Regions from separate parts of the Kosakonia sp. Marseille-Q7440 genome, predicted to be linked through region 1. Evidence: predicted binding sites of a transcription regulator. Region 1 holds the regulator's gene; the other holds the start of a gene.

Region 1 (7,469 bases):
ATATCCACCTCTTTTCGCGCAACCTGCTGGCAGACAGCTAAAACAGCACCCGTGGAGCAACGGGTGCTGTGTGTGTTATTTACCGAAGCCATCCGCTTTCAGCATATTGTCTATGGTCAGTAACTCCGCGTCTAAATCAAGCGAGTCATTCTCCAGCAGGGCCTGATGCTGCTGCTCAAACGCGCGCTCAACGCGTTCAAGCACAACTGCCAGCTCTGTTATCGCCTTTTGCCGTTGCGCCTCGTCACTGAGTTGGTCGGAAAGTATCTGCCCCCTGGCGGCAATCTTTTCCACGAGCGGCAAATAGCGCTCAAGGAAACGTCTCCCCGGCACAACATCTCTGGGATCAGTCTCCATGCACTGCAGGATCTTATCTGCCAGCGTGGCGATGCCTGTCAGATGAATATTCAGCGCATCGGGTAAGGTGTACTGATTTTGCAGGCGATAGATTCTCTGATCCAGCAAGGATGGCTCTTCGGCGGTTTTTTGCCTGTCTTGCTTAAACTCTTCCACCGGCGCGGCTTGTCGCTCATTTAGGCGTGCTTCATTTCTGCTTTTTCGCCAGTTAAGCACCGCTCCACTGATAAGCACTCCCCAGAAGATTATGTTAATAACCAGCATGGTATGGCGAAATATGTCGCAGTAAATGGCTGCCGCAAGGTACCAGACAAACAGATACCAGGCGTGGATCTGGCCCGGTGCCTGCCGGTTTCTGTAAAAGTGCACGAATATTGCTGCCGTACCCGCAGCAAATGGCATCGTCGCTGCATCTCTGAACATAAGCCAGATAAAGCCTGCGAAGGCACCGGCCCCCAGCGCAATGCGGTCGTGGAAAAGCGTGCGAGCCAGCAGGATAAAGCTTAACCACGCCAGCCCTTCACAAGACATAATGATCGGAGAGAGATAGTCCAGCTCCTTCCCCTTCAACCCGCCATAAAGGAAGCCGAGGGGAAACAAACCTATCTGCACAGCGATCCGGTTAAGGCGATTGCGGTAGAATTTATTCAGCATGTAGGTAATTTGATAACCCATTCTCTTTTCCTGACTCAGGCCTGTGCCTGATTACCGCTGGCGATAGCGGCCAGACGCGCGCGGAGATCGGTTTCCATCGTGCCGAGCTCTTTTTCCACTTCCTGACGGCGCTGGCGCGCATCGGCAGCGATCTTCACGGACTCTTCAATGGTGTTAAGCAGGCGTGACTGCACCTCGCGCAGCGTCTCGATATCCACAACCGAGCGCTCGACTTCACGGGCAGTCTCAATCGTACCGGTCTGCAGCATCTCGGCGTTGCGGCGCAGCAGGTCGTTAGTGGTATCAGCAACATCTTTTTGCAGCTTCGCGGCCTGGCGCTGGGTCTGCAAAGAGAGCGATAAGGCAATCTGGTTTTTCCACACCGGAATGGTGGAGAGAATGCTGCTCTGGATCTTTTCCGCCAGCGACTGGCTGTTGCTCTGCATCAGGCGAATTTGCGGCGCGCTCTGCATAGCAATGGTGCGCGACAGCATCAAGTCATGCAGACGACGCTCGAAACGCGAAATACCGTCGAGCAGGTCGCGCACGCGCTGAGCAATCATCGGATCGGACGCCGCCTGTGCTTGCAGAGCGGGCAGCTCTTCCTGTTTTATCTGCTCCAGGCGTTGCTTGCCGGCGATAACATGCAGGGTAATTTGCTGGAAAACATCGCGGTTGCGATCGAACATGATCTCCAGCGTCGAGATATTACGCAGCAGATCGACCATCGCGTCATTCAGCTTCTCAGTAATATCCTCCACCTGAGCGGAGAGCGTTTTGTACTCCAGCATGGTGCGCTCAATGCGGTTAAAAAGTGATCCCACAAGCGGCAGCGAGGCAAGAAAGCCCGGTTTTTGCTCAAAGGCGCTGATATCGACCTGCTTAATTTTTTGCAGAAGATCGGTAAGTTGCGAACCGATGATGCCCGCATCTTTTGCCCGCACTTGCTGCATGAGGGAATCAGAGAATTGCGACATCTTTTTCATGGTTTGCGCACCGAAACCGAGCGAGTAGGCCGGATCGTAAATATCGATCTCTTTAACAATCGCCTCGATTTGCGTCTGCTGCTCGGGGGTTAAATTATCCGTCTGCGGCAAATCATTTAATGGCTGCGCTGCCATCAGGCCAGACGAGGTAATGTCCGTCATAATAAGTGTCCTTGAAAGTGAAATAGCAGGCAGGCGCAGTGTCAGCGTGGGTTGTAATACGTCTTTTTGCCGCTGCCTTAGTGGGTCAATACGGTACAACAGCAGCAAAGTATTAAACAGGCCAATTATTAGCAAGTATAATAACCGCCTATTTACCTACCTATTTTGATGAAATGGCAGAAATTACACCTGCACTTCTCGATGCAGATCAACGCGTTGCCTCCACCTTCCAACCGATGCGTGGCGCAAGCAACCCACATCTTCAAACCATGCTGCCGCGTCTTATTCGCCGTCGCGTGGCGTTTGAACCCTGGTGGCAGCGCCTTGAACTGCCGGACGGGGATTTTGTCGATCTTGCGTGGAGCGAAGAGCCGAATCAGGCGCGGCATAAACCGCGGCTGGTGGTGTTTCATGGCCTGGAAGGCAGCCTGCACAGCCCCTATGCGCACGGCCTGATTAATGCGGCGAAACAGCGCGGCTGGCTGGGCGTGGTGATGCATTTTCGCGGCTGTAGTGGGATTCCTAATCGCCTGAACCGCATCTATCACTCCGGTGAAACCGAAGATGGCACCTGGTTTCTCACCTGGCTGCGTCAGGAGCTTGGCGAGGCGCCGACCGCGGCGGTGGGATATTCGCTCGGCGGGAATATGCTCGGCTGCCTGCTGGCGAAAGCGGATGATGATTTGCCCGTCGATGCGGCGGTGATTGTCTCGGCCCCGCTGGTGCTGGAAGCGTGCAGTTATCATATGGATAAAGGCTTCACGCGCGTTTACCAGCGTTATTTGCTCAACCTGCTGAAGGCCAATGCCGCGCGGAAACTGCGCGCCTATCCTGGCTCGCTACCGACGACCATGGAGGTGCTGCGTAAAATGCGGCGCATCCGCGATTTCGATGATGTGATCACCTCGAAAATCCACGGCTTCGACGATGCACTTGATTACTATCGCCGCTGTAGCGCCATGCCGCTGCTGCCGCAGATTCGTAAACCGACGCTTATCATTCACGCCAAGGATGATCCGTTTATGGATCATCACGTCATCCCCGATCTTGCGCAATTACCCGCTAATATTGAGTATCAATTGACGGAACATGGCGGGCACGTCGGCTTTGTCGGCGGCACGCTGCGTCGCCCGGAGATGTGGCTTGAAACGCGCATTCCGGACTGGTTATCCGCTTATCTGGGAGCATCATGATTATTCCGTGGCAAGAACTTGACGCCGACACGCTCGACAATCTGATTGAGAGCTTTGTCTTGCGCGAAGGTACCGATTATGGTGAACATGAGCGTTCGCTTGAACAAAAGGTCGCCGACGTAAAACGGCAATTGCAGCGCGGCGAGGCCGTACTGGTGTGGTCAGAACTGCACGAAACGGTGAATATTATGCCGCGCGGGCAGTTCCACGAATAACCGGACGCCGGGCGGCTTTGATACTGAACAACAGCTTTTCTTCAGGGAGTTGCTATGTCCGCCAAACATCCGGTCATCGCCGTCACTGGCTCCAGCGGCGCGGGAACCACCACCACCAGCCTCGCCTTCCGTAAGATTTTCGCCCAGCTCAACATGCACGCGGCGGAGGTGGAAGGCGACAGCTTTCATCGTTATACCCGTCCGGAAATGGATATGGCGATCCGCAAAGCCCGCGATCTCGGGCGGCATATCAGCTATTTTGGCCCGGAAGCGAACGACTTCGGCCTGCTGGAGCAGACCTTCAGCGAGTATGGCCAGAGCGGCCAGGGCCAGGCGCGCAAATATCTCCACACCTATGATGAAGCCGTGCCGTGGAACCAGGTTCCAGGAACCTTCACCCCCTGGCAACCACTGCCGGAGCCAACCGACGTTTTGTTCTACGAAGGGCTGCATGGCGGTGTGGTGACGCCGCAGCATGATGTGGCGAGCCATGTTGATCTACTGGTGGGCGTGGTGCCGATCGTTAACCTCGAGTGGATCCAGAAGATGATCCGCGACACCAGCGAGCGCGGTCACTCCCGGGAAGCAGTGATGGATTCGGTGGTGCGCTCAATGGAAGATTACATCAACTACATCACGCCGCAGTTTTCCCGCACTCATCTCAACTTCCAGCGCGTTCCCACCGTCGATACCTCAAACCCCTTTGCCGCCAAAGGCATTCCTTCTCTTGATGAGAGCTTTGTCGTGATTCATTTCCGCAATCTGGAGGGGATCGATTATCCGTGGCTGCTGGCAATGTTGCAGGGATCGTTTATCTCGCATATGGATACGCTGGTGGTGCCGGGCGGCAAAATGGGGCTGGCGATGGAGCTGATTATGACGCCGCTGGTGCAGCGGCTGATGGAAGGCAAAAAGATTAAATAACCCGGCGGGAAGCGCCGCCGGGCGGGCTTATCAGGCTTCGATCACCTCAAAGGAGTGGGTAATCTTGACTGCTTTTTCCAGCATCAGCGCCACGGAGCAGTACTTCTCAGCCGAGAGATCGACCGCGCGGGAGACGGCAGCCTCTTTCAGCGCTTTGCCGGTGACGATGAAGTGCAGGTTGATATGGGTAAAGTAGCGCGGTGCTTCTTCACGGCGCTCGGAGGTCAGCTTCACTTCGCAGTCGGTCACGTCATGACGCCCTTTTTGCAGAATCGACACCACGTCAATGGCGCTGCAGCCGCCGGCGGCCATTAAGACCATCTCCATCGGGCTGGGAGCTTTGTCCCCGGAGTTGCCATCCATCAGGATTTGGTGGCCGGAAGCGGACTCACCAAGGAACGTTAACCCTTCAACCCATTTCACTCGTGCCTGCATGTTCATCACTCCGGTATGGCAAATTTTTTCACAGATTACGCGTACATAACAAAACGCGCAACGGAAGGCGACCTGCGTCATGCTGAAGCGAGACACCAGGAGACAGGCGCCAAAAGCTATGCTAAAACAGTCTACATGCTACAGAGAAACATTGACGTTACGAATGTACGCAAGGGATATCATACATTAGAGACCGCAGATGTCGCTGACGGTCCACTTCCCGGGATTTGGGAAGCTTTGATTGCAACCCCAGAAGCTGAATGATTCACGCCGTTTCTGGAGCCAGCTTATAACAGAGGATAATCGCGCATGGTGCTTGGCAAACCGCAAACAGACCCGACTCTCGAATGGTTCTTGTCTCATTGCCATATTCATAAGTACCCGTCGAAGAGCACGCTGATTCACCAGGGTGAAAAAGCGGAAACGCTGTATTACATCGTTAAAGGCTCAGTGGCAGTGCTCATCAAGGATGAAGAGGGTAAAGAGATGATCCTCTCTTACCTCAACCAGGGCGATTTTATTGGTGAACTGGGCCTGTTTGAAGAAGGTCAGGAGCGCAGCGCCTGGGTTCGCGCCAAGACCGCCTGTGAAGTGGCGGAGATCTCCTACAAAAAATTCCGTCAGCTTATCCAGGTGAATCCGGATATTCTGATGCGCCTCTCCTCGCAGATGGCGCGTCGCCTGCAGGTGACCTCGGAGAAAGTCGGTAACCTGGCGTTCCTCGACGTGACCGGCCGCATTGCACAGACTCTGCTGAACCTGGCAAAACAGCCGGACGCCATGACCCACCCGGACGGTATGCAAATTAAAATTACCCGTCAGGAGATCGGTCAGATCGTCGGTTGCTCCCGCGAAACGGTTGGCCGCATTCTTAAAATGCTCGAAGATCAAAACCTGATCTCCGCCCACGGTAAAACTATCGTCGTCTACGGTACGCGTTAATCTGCGAAATGGCGCATCGCTCATGCGGTGCGCCGTTTTTGTTTTCCCATGTGGCGCAGGCTGATTTATCACCCCGAAATCAACTACGCACTGCGACAAACGCTGGTGTTATGCCTGCCTGTGGCGGTTGGGCTGCTGCTCGGCCATCTGCAACAGGGTCTTCTCTTCTCGCTGGTTCCCGCCTGCTGCAATATTGCGGGCCTCGATACCCCGCATAAACGCTTCTTTAAACGCCTGATTATCGGCGGCTCGCTGTTTGCCGGCTGTAGCCTGGCGGTGCAGCTTTTGCTGGCGGAAAATCTTCCGCTACCGGTGATCATGACGGTGCTAACGCTGCTGCTGGGCGTGACAGGTGAAATCAGCGCGCTGCATGGCCGCTTACTTCCCGCATCTCTCATTGCCGCCATTTTTACTCTCAGCCTCGCCGGAAACATGCCGGTGTGGGAGCCGCTGCTGATCTACACCCTCGGCACCCTGTGGTACGGGCTGTTTAACTGGTTCTGGTTCTGGCTATGGCGCGAACAGCCGCTGCGCGAATCCCTCAGCTTGCTCTACCGGCAACTGGCGGACTATTGCGAAGCGAAATATAGCCTGTTAACCCAACACATCGATCCGGAAACCGCGCTGCCGCCGCTGCTCGACCGCCAGCAGAAAGCGGTGGATCTGATTAGCCAGTGTTACCAGCAGCTGCATATGCTGGCGGCCAATCAGAACAACGATTACAAGCGCCTGCTGCGCGTCTTTCAGGTCGCGTTGGATCTGCAGGAGCATATCTCTGTCAGCCTGCATCAGCCGGAAAAGGTGCAGAAGCTGGTCGAGCGCACCCACGCCGAGCAGGTGATTCGCTGGAATGCGCAAACCGTCGCGGCTCGCCTGCGCGTGCTGGCAGATGACATTCTCTATCACCGCTATCCGACCCGCTTCACCATGGAGAAGCAGGTCGGTGCGCTGGAAAAAATTGCCCGTCAGCACCCTGATAATCCGGTCGGGCAGTTTTGCGCCTGGCACTTCAGCCGTATCGCCCGCGTGCTGCGCACCCAGCGCCCGCTCTACATCCGCGATTTGATGGAGGATAAGCAGGAGCGCCTGCCGCTGATCCCGGCGCTAAAAAGCTATCTGTCCCTGAAATCGACCGCCCTGCGCAATGCGGCGCGTATCAGCGTCATGCTCAGCATCGCCAGCCTGATGGGCAGCGCATTAAATCTGCCGAAACCTTACTGGATCATGATGACGGTGATGGTGGTGACGCAGAACGGTTATGGCGCGACGCGGGTACGCATTGTCAACCGTGCCGCCGGCACGCTGGCCGGGCTGGTGGTGGCGGGAATGACGCTGCACTTTCATGTGCCGCTCGGTTTTACCCTCGCTGCGATGCTGATGATCACCTTGAGTAGCTATCTGATTATCCGCAAAAGTTACGGCTGGGCGACGGTCGGTTTCACGATTACGGCGGTCTATACCTTGCAAATCCTGACGCTTAACGGCGACCAGTTTATCCTCGCCCGGCTGGTCGATACGCTGATTGGCTGCCTGATTGCCTTTGGCGGGATGGTGTGGCTGTGGCCGCAGTGGCAGAGCGGCCTGCTGCGCCAGAATGCGCA
Region 2 (7,469 bases), on a different contig from region 1:
TTAGCAATCTTGTTCAGACGCTTCGCGTAAGTGCTCGATGCAGGCGCGATGGTGTTTTGCTTGTCCATCTCAGCACATGACTGCTCAGAAAGCGTTTTCACATCCGCGTCGCTCAGCGTCGCCGCTTTATAAGCAGACATACCGGATTTGGTCAGCGCATCCGTATCAATACCACCCATGTTCTTACAACCAGAGACAAGCGTTGCTGCTACGAGGCAGCTAAAAATCATTGTTTTTTTCATTGACAGTCCATGTATTAACTAACTGAATTGAGGGAAAGAGTCCCGCGCAAATGGTAGCACAGCGCAGCGGCTTTTCACCCTCTTAACAATGGCAGGTGATTGCGCCCCGCAGAGGATGCGGGGCGGTAAGAACATCAGGCAAGCGTACTGATACGCGCTAACTGCTCGAAGTAATCCGGGAAGGTTTTCGCCGTGCATTTCGGATCGAGAATGGTGACCGGCGTATCCGACAGCGCCACCAGCGAGAAACACATCGCCATGCGGTGATCGTTATAGGTGCCAATCTCTGCAACCTGCAGCGCGGCTGGCGGCGTCACGCGAATAAAGTCTTCGCCCTCCTCCACCGTGGCGCCCACTTTACGCAGCTCCGTCGCCATGGCGAAGAGGCGATCGGTCTCCTTCACGCGCCAGTTGTAGATATTACGCAGCGTGGTGGTGCCTTTCGCGAAGAGCGCCGTGGTGGCAATGGTCATCGCCGCATCGGGAATGTGGTTCATGTCCATATCGATGGCGTTCAGCTCGCCGCGCGAACAGGCAATATAATCTTCGCCCCAGACTACGGTCGCGCCCATTTTTTCCAGCACGTCGGCGAAACGAATATCGCCCTGCACGCTATTACGGCCAATACCGGTCACCTTAACCGTTCCTCCTTTAATGGCCGCAGCCGCAAGGAAGTAGGAGGCAGAAGAGGCATCGCCCTCAACCAGGTAGTGCCCCGGCGACTGGTAGTGCTGCCCGCCACGCACGACAAAACGCTGGTACTGCTGGTTATCAACGTCAACGCCAAAAGTTTTCATCAGATGCAGAGTAATGTCGATATAGGGTTTCGACACCAGATCGCCTTTGATGGTGATCACCGTATCCTGCGGTGCCAGCGGCGCGGTCATCAGCAGCGCGGTTAAGAACTGGCTGGAGACGCTGCCATCAACGCTCACTTCGCCGCCGTTAAACCCGCCGCGCAGGCGCAGAGGCGGATAGTGCTCCTGCTCGAGATAGTCGATCTTCGCCCCGCCCTGACGCAGCGCGTCAACGAGATGGCCAATCGGGCGCTCTTTCATGCGCGGCTCGCCGGTCAACACCACATCGCCGTCGCCAAGGCAGAGCGCGGCGGCCAGCGGACGCATTGCCGTGCCGGCATTACCGAGGAATAACTCAACTTTTTCTGCCGCCTTCAGCGGGCCGCCCACGCCGGTCACTTCACAGCGGGTGCGATCGGCTGACAGCGTATAGTGAACCCCCAGCGTAGTCAGGGCATTGAGCATATGGCGTACATCGTCGCTGTCCAGCAGGTTGGTCAGCACGGTAGTGCCACGGGCAAATGCGGCAAGCAGCAAGGCGCGGTTTGAAACACTCTTTGAACCAGGCAGATTGATGGTGCCATCCACGCGCGCGATGGGTTGTAACGTCAGGGATTCCATGAAACTTCACTCTCTACGGACAAAATAAAACCCCGCAGCGGGGCTACGGGGATCGTCATTACTGCATTAACCGTGACGGCGTTCGAACTCAACCATAAAGTCCGTCAGCGCCTGCACGCCCGCCAGCGGCATGGCGTTATAGATAGAAGCACGCATGCCGCCCACCACACGGTGGCCTTTCAGCGCGTGCAGACCAGCTGCGAAGGACTCTTCGAGGAAGAGTTTATCGAGCGAGCTGTCAGCCAGCTGGAAAGGCACGTTCATGCGCGAGCGGTTGGCCTTCGCCACATCATTACGGTAGAAATCACTGCCGTCGATCACGCCATACAGCAGATCGGCTTTTTGCTGGTTGATGCGGTCCATCGCCGCCACGCCGCCCTGCTGCTTCAGCCATTTGAACACCAGGCCGGAGAGATACCAGGCAAAGGTCGGCGGGGTGTTGAACATTGAATCGTTATCGTTAAGCACGCTGTAATCAAGAATCGACGGGCAGGACTGGTGCGCCTTACCGAGCAGATCTTCACGTACAATCACCAGCGTTAATCCTGCCGGGCCAATGTTTTTCTGCGCACCGGCGTAGATCACGCCAAAGCGGCTGACATCAAGCGGAGCAGAAAGAATGGTAGAGGAGAAATCCGCTGCCACTACTACATCGCCAAAGTCCGGCGTTTCGTCAATGGCAATGCCGTCGATAGTTTCGTTCGGGCAGTAGTGCAGATAGGCTGCGTTGTCGCTCAGCTGCCAGTCGCGCATCGGTTTAACCGCGCGCAGGCCGTCGAGAGTGGTTTTGGCATCAATGACGTTTGGCGTGCAGTACTTCTTCGCCTCTTTGACCGCACTTGCCGCCCAGTAACCGGCATCGACATAATCCGCGGTGGTTTTATCACCCAGCAGATTGAGCGGAACGCCAGCAAACTGGCCGCGGCCACCGCCGTGACAAAACAGCACTTTATAGTTGGAGGGGATATTGAGCAGATCGCGAAAATCTTTTTCTGCCTCTTCCGCCACCTGGATAAACTCTTTGCCACGGTGGCTGATTTCCATCACCGACGTGCCGAGACCTTGCCAGTCGCACAACTCCTGCTGAGCCTGCTTAAGCACATCCGCCGGTAATACGGCCGGGCCAGAACTAAAATTGAAAACCTGCGTCATTTCCCCTTACCACCCTATAAAGCAAAACGTTTTTCCTGTGACATCGGTTTTATCATTCACCGCCACAGGCCGCAACGAGTAATCAGAGGCAGGGGAAAGTTGTGCGTCCCATCACATAGCAGAATGTTTTGTCAGTCGAAAGCAGATCCGATAAAAACCCTGTTATGTGACGCGAATCGCCCTGCTGGCCTTCGACCATTCCGGATTTGCGCAGCGCGGGCAGGCTTTTTTTTCACCCGCCTGCAACGCAGAAATTTTACTGCAGCGGACGCAAACATAATCGCCCGCTTCCGGCACGGTGATAAAACGCTCGCTGCACCCCTCTGGCAGAATGCACAACCCGGGTTTGACCTCTTCATCAATGTAGTAATAGACGCTGAGCTGACCGTTGGTCTCCATGATCGCCAGCCGCACCTGCCCGAGCTGTTCGACGCCGCTGTTGCGCAGCTCCATAAAGAACTCAAACTCTGTCATGTTCTCTTTATGCAGCCTCTCCCACTCCAGCTCGCCCTCTTTAATAATGACGATCGGCTTACCCTCCAGCAGATCCTCAAGCTTTTCGCTGTGCGACATCAGCCACATCACCAGACGGTAGAGCAGCGCGAGAGTAATAAAAACCACCAGCACCGGCAGCATGGGGACATCATCATAGAACGCGACGTCACCCGCCGCCGAACCGAGAGTCAAAATAATCAACACTTCAAACAGCGACATCTGCCGTACGCCGCGTCGACCGGTGATTTTAAGGAACAGAAAAACCAGCACAAAGGTGTAGAGACTGCGCAGCGCTACTTCGCCCAGAAATTCGAGGGGAACTTTGTCGAGCGCCATGCGATGCAGGTCAAACGCTTTCATTTTTATTGCCTTAACAGTGAGTTACTCCTGATAAGCATAGCCAGAACTTTTATTTTCGCCGCACCACGAAGGACGATAGCGCCTGCCACGTAAAACCCGTATCATTGCGCGCTTTACGTACGAAAAAAGTGACCGCCATGACCCAAACATTTATCCCCGGTAAAGACGCCGCGCTGGAAGACTCCATCGCCCGCTTTCAGCAGAAACTGACCGATCTCGGTTTCAATATTGAAGAGGCCTCCTGGCTAAATCCTGTGCCAAACGTCTGGTCGGTGCATATCCGCGATAAAGAGTGCGCGCTCTGCTTTACCAATGGTAAAGGCGCCACGAAAAAAGCGGCGCTGGCCTCCGCGCTCGGCGAATATTTCGAACGTCTCTCCACCAACTACTTCTTTGCTGACTTCTGGCTTGGCGACGCCATTGCCCAGGGGCCGTTTGTCCACTATCCGAATGAGAAGTGGTTCCCGCTGCCGGAAGATGACTCGCTGCCGGAAGGCATTCTCGATGCGCGTCTGCGCGCCTACTACGATCCGGAAAACGAACTGGCCGCCGGTATGCTGATTGATCTGCAATCCGGTAATGAAGAGCGCGGGATCTGCGCCCTGCCGTTTACCCGCCAGTCGGATGAGCAGACGGTCTATATCCCGATGAATATCGTCGGCAACCTCTATGTCTCCAACGGCATGTCGGCGGGCAACACCCGTAATGAAGCGCGTGTGCAGGGGCTGTCTGAAGTTTTCGAACGTCACATTAAAAACCGCATTATCGCCGAGAGCATCAGCCTGCCGGAGATCCCGCAGGAGGTGCTGGCGCGCTATCCGGGTGTGGTCGAAGCGATTGCCAAACTGGAAGCGGAAGGTTTCCCAATCTTTGCCTACGACGGCTCGCTGGGCGGCAACTATCCGGTGATTTGCGTGGTGCTGTTCAACCCGGCGAATGGCACCTGCTTCGCCTCGTTTGGCGCGCACCCGGACTTCGGCGTAGCGCTGGAGCGTACGGTTACGGAACTGCTGCAGGGCCGCGGTCTGAAAGATCTGGATGTCTTTACCCCGCCGACCTTCGATGATGAAGAAGTGGCAGAACACGCCAACCTTGAAACTCACTTTATCGACTCCAGCGGTCTCATCTCCTGGGATCTGTTTAAACAGGATGCCGATTATCCGTTTGTCGACTGGAGCTTTGCCGGCACCACGGAAGAGGAGTTCGCGACGCTGATGAGTATCTTCCAGAAGGAAGATAAAGAGGTTTACATCGCGGATTATGAGCACCTGGGCGTCTACGCCTGCCGTATTCTGGTGCCGGGCATGTCTGATATCTATCCGGCGGAAGATCTGTGGCTGGCGAATAACACCATGGGTACGCACCTGCGCGAAACCATCCTCTCCCTGCCTGGCAGCGAGTGGGATAAAGAGGCCTATCTCGATCTTATCGCTCAACTGGATGATGAAGGTCACGATGACTTTACGCGCGTGCGCGAACTGCTGGGTCTGGCAACGGGCAAAGATAACGGCTGGTACACCCTGCGCATTGGCGAGCTGAAAGCGATGCTAGCGCTGGCGGGCGGCGATCTCGATCAGGCACTGGCCTGGACCGAGTGGACGATTGAGTTTAACGCCTCAATCTTCAGCCCTGAGCGCGCCAACTACTACCGCTGCCTGCAAACGCTGCTCCTGCTGGCGCAGGAAGAGGAGCGCCAACCGCTGCAATACCTTAACGCCTTTGTGCGCATGTATGGCGCACAGGCCGTGGAAGCCGCCAGTGCCGCCCTCAGCGGTGAAGCGTCGTTTTACGATCTGCAGCCTGCCGACGGCACCCTGCAGGCATTCCCGGCTCATCAGTCGCTGTTAGCCGCTTACGAAAAATTACAACGTGCGAAAGTCGCTTACTGGTCTAAGTAACGATAAATAACACTACAACCGGTAGGCTTATTCGCAAGTCTACGCTATATTACGGGGCAATTTTATTGCCCCTTTTTTATTATATTTTGCTGATGAATCTTAAATGTAATATTTAAGTTAACCGCGGGTGAATATAATTATATTTTCAGCGTTAACATTGTTACTTCTAATAGCAATTACTCCATATTAATTAACCATTAACGGAGGAGTGCACAAAAAAATTCAACGCTTCTTATAAATTTTAAAATTTATTTTTATTTTGATAATCAACACGTTACTCCGCTTTAGCAGAAAAACCATACGCTTTGCGGTCGTATAAGCCAGGCGAGATATGATCCATATCAATTTGTCTTCTATAATGCTTTGTTAGTATCTCGTCGCCGACTTAATAAAGAGAGAGTTAGTGTGAAAGCTGACAACCCTTTTGATCTTATACTTCCAGCAGAGATGGCCAAAGTGGCCGAAGAGGCTGGTGTCTATAAAGCGACTAAACATCCGCTTAAGACCTTCTACCTGGCGATCACCGCCGGTGTGTTTATCTCCATTGCGTTCGTTTTCTATATAACGGCTACCACCGGTACAGCAACGATGCCTTACGGCATTGCTAAACTTATCGGCGGCATCTGTTTCTCACTTGGGTTGATTCTCTGCATTATCTGCGGCGCCGACCTCTTTACCTCCACGGTGCTGATTGTTGTGGCAAAAGCCAGCGGGCGCATCACCTGGGGGCAACTGGCTCGAAACTGGATCAACGTTTACGTTGGTAACCTGGTGGGTGCGCTGCTCTTCGTCTTATTAATGTGGCTCTCCGGCGAATATATGGTCGCCAACGGCGGCTGGGGCTTAAACGTATTGCAGACCGCCGACCACAAGGTGCACCACACCTTCGTCGAAGCGGTGGCGTTAGGTATCCTCGCGAACCTGATGGTCTGCATGGCGGTATGGATGAGTTACTCCGGCCGCAGCCTGATGGATAAAGCAATGATTATGGTGCTGCCGGTTGCGATGTTTGTCGCCAGCGGTTTTGAGCACAGTATCGCGAACATGTTTATGATCCCGATGGGCATCGTGATTCGCAACTTTGCAAGCCCGGAGTTCTGGACCGCCGTAGGTTCCAGCCCGGAAAGTTTTTCTCACCTGACCGTAATGAACTTTATTACCGATAACCTGATCCCGGTAACAATCGGGAACATCATCGGTGGAGGCTTACTGGTCGGGTTGACATACTGGGTCATTTACCTGCGTGGCAACGATCGTCACTAAAGATCGTTTCAGGCAGTAAATAAAAAATCCACTTAAGAAGGTAGGTGTTACATGTCCGAACTTAACGAAAAATTAGCCGCAGCCTGGGAAGGTTTTACTCAAGGTGAATGGCAAAACGCTGTAAACGTACGTGATTTTATCCAGAAAAACTACACTCCGTACGAAGGTGACGAGTCCTTCCTGGCGGGCGCGACCGACGCGACCACCAAGCTGTGGGACAAAGTCATGGAAGGCGTGAAACTGGAAAACCGCACGCATGCGCCAGTTGATTTCGACACCTCCGTTGCTTCCACTATCACCTCTCATGATGCGGGCTACATCAACAAGCAGCTTGAGAAGATCGTTGGTCTGCAGACCGAAGCACCGCTGAAACGCGCGATCATCCCGTTTGGCGGCATCAAAATGGTTGAAGGTTCCTGCAAAGCGTACAACCGCGAACTGGATCCGCAGCTGAAAAAAATCTTCACCGAATACCGCAAAACCCACAACCAGGGCGTATTCGATGTTTACACCAAAGACATCCTGAACTGCCGTAAATCTGGCGTGCTGACCGGTCTGCCGGACGCCTACGGCCGTGGTCGTATCATCGGTGACTACCGTCGCGTTGCGCTGTACGGTATCGACTTCCTGATGAAAGACAA

What was found. Region 1 encodes CRP, which controls carbon source genes, mostly activating them, when cyclic AMP is high. Its sites were predicted from a motif close to ATGTGANNNNNNTCACAT; they were not measured.
Positions count from the first base shown of each region.
Region 2: a site for CRP is predicted at 5,895-5,912, ahead of focA (formate transporter FocA). Genes of this name have one in related genera too.

Region 1 is NZ_CBCPLT010000002.1:535,131-542,599, reverse strand. It holds gene ACWPW2_RS16385 (NUDIX hydrolase) at 1-41, shown strand, start outside; gene ACWPW2_RS16380 (5-bromo-4-chloroindolyl phosphate hydrolysis family protein) at 76-1,032, opposite strand; gene ACWPW2_RS16375 (toxic anion resistance protein) at 1,047-2,159, opposite strand; gene ACWPW2_RS16370 (hydrolase) at 2,333-3,352, shown strand; gene ACWPW2_RS16365 (YheU family protein) at 3,349-3,567, shown strand; gene ACWPW2_RS16360 (phosphoribulokinase) at 3,622-4,491, shown strand; gene ACWPW2_RS16355 (OsmC family protein) at 4,522-4,926, opposite strand; gene crp (cAMP-activated global transcriptional regulator CRP) at 5,236-5,868, shown strand; gene ACWPW2_RS16345 (YccS/YhfK family putative transporter) at 5,917-7,469, shown strand, end outside.
Region 2 is NZ_CBCPLT010000001.1:1,411,471-1,418,939, reverse strand. It holds gene loiP (metalloprotease LoiP) at 1-242, opposite strand, end outside; gene aroA (3-phosphoshikimate 1-carboxyvinyltransferase) at 377-1,660, opposite strand; gene serC (3-phosphoserine/phosphohydroxythreonine transaminase) at 1,727-2,812, opposite strand; gene ACWPW2_RS06430 (DUF421 domain-containing protein) at 2,975-3,667, opposite strand; gene ycaO (30S ribosomal protein S12 methylthiotransferase accessory factor YcaO) at 3,805-5,565, shown strand; gene focA (formate transporter FocA) at 5,971-6,828, shown strand; gene pflB (formate C-acetyltransferase) at 6,880-7,469, shown strand, end outside.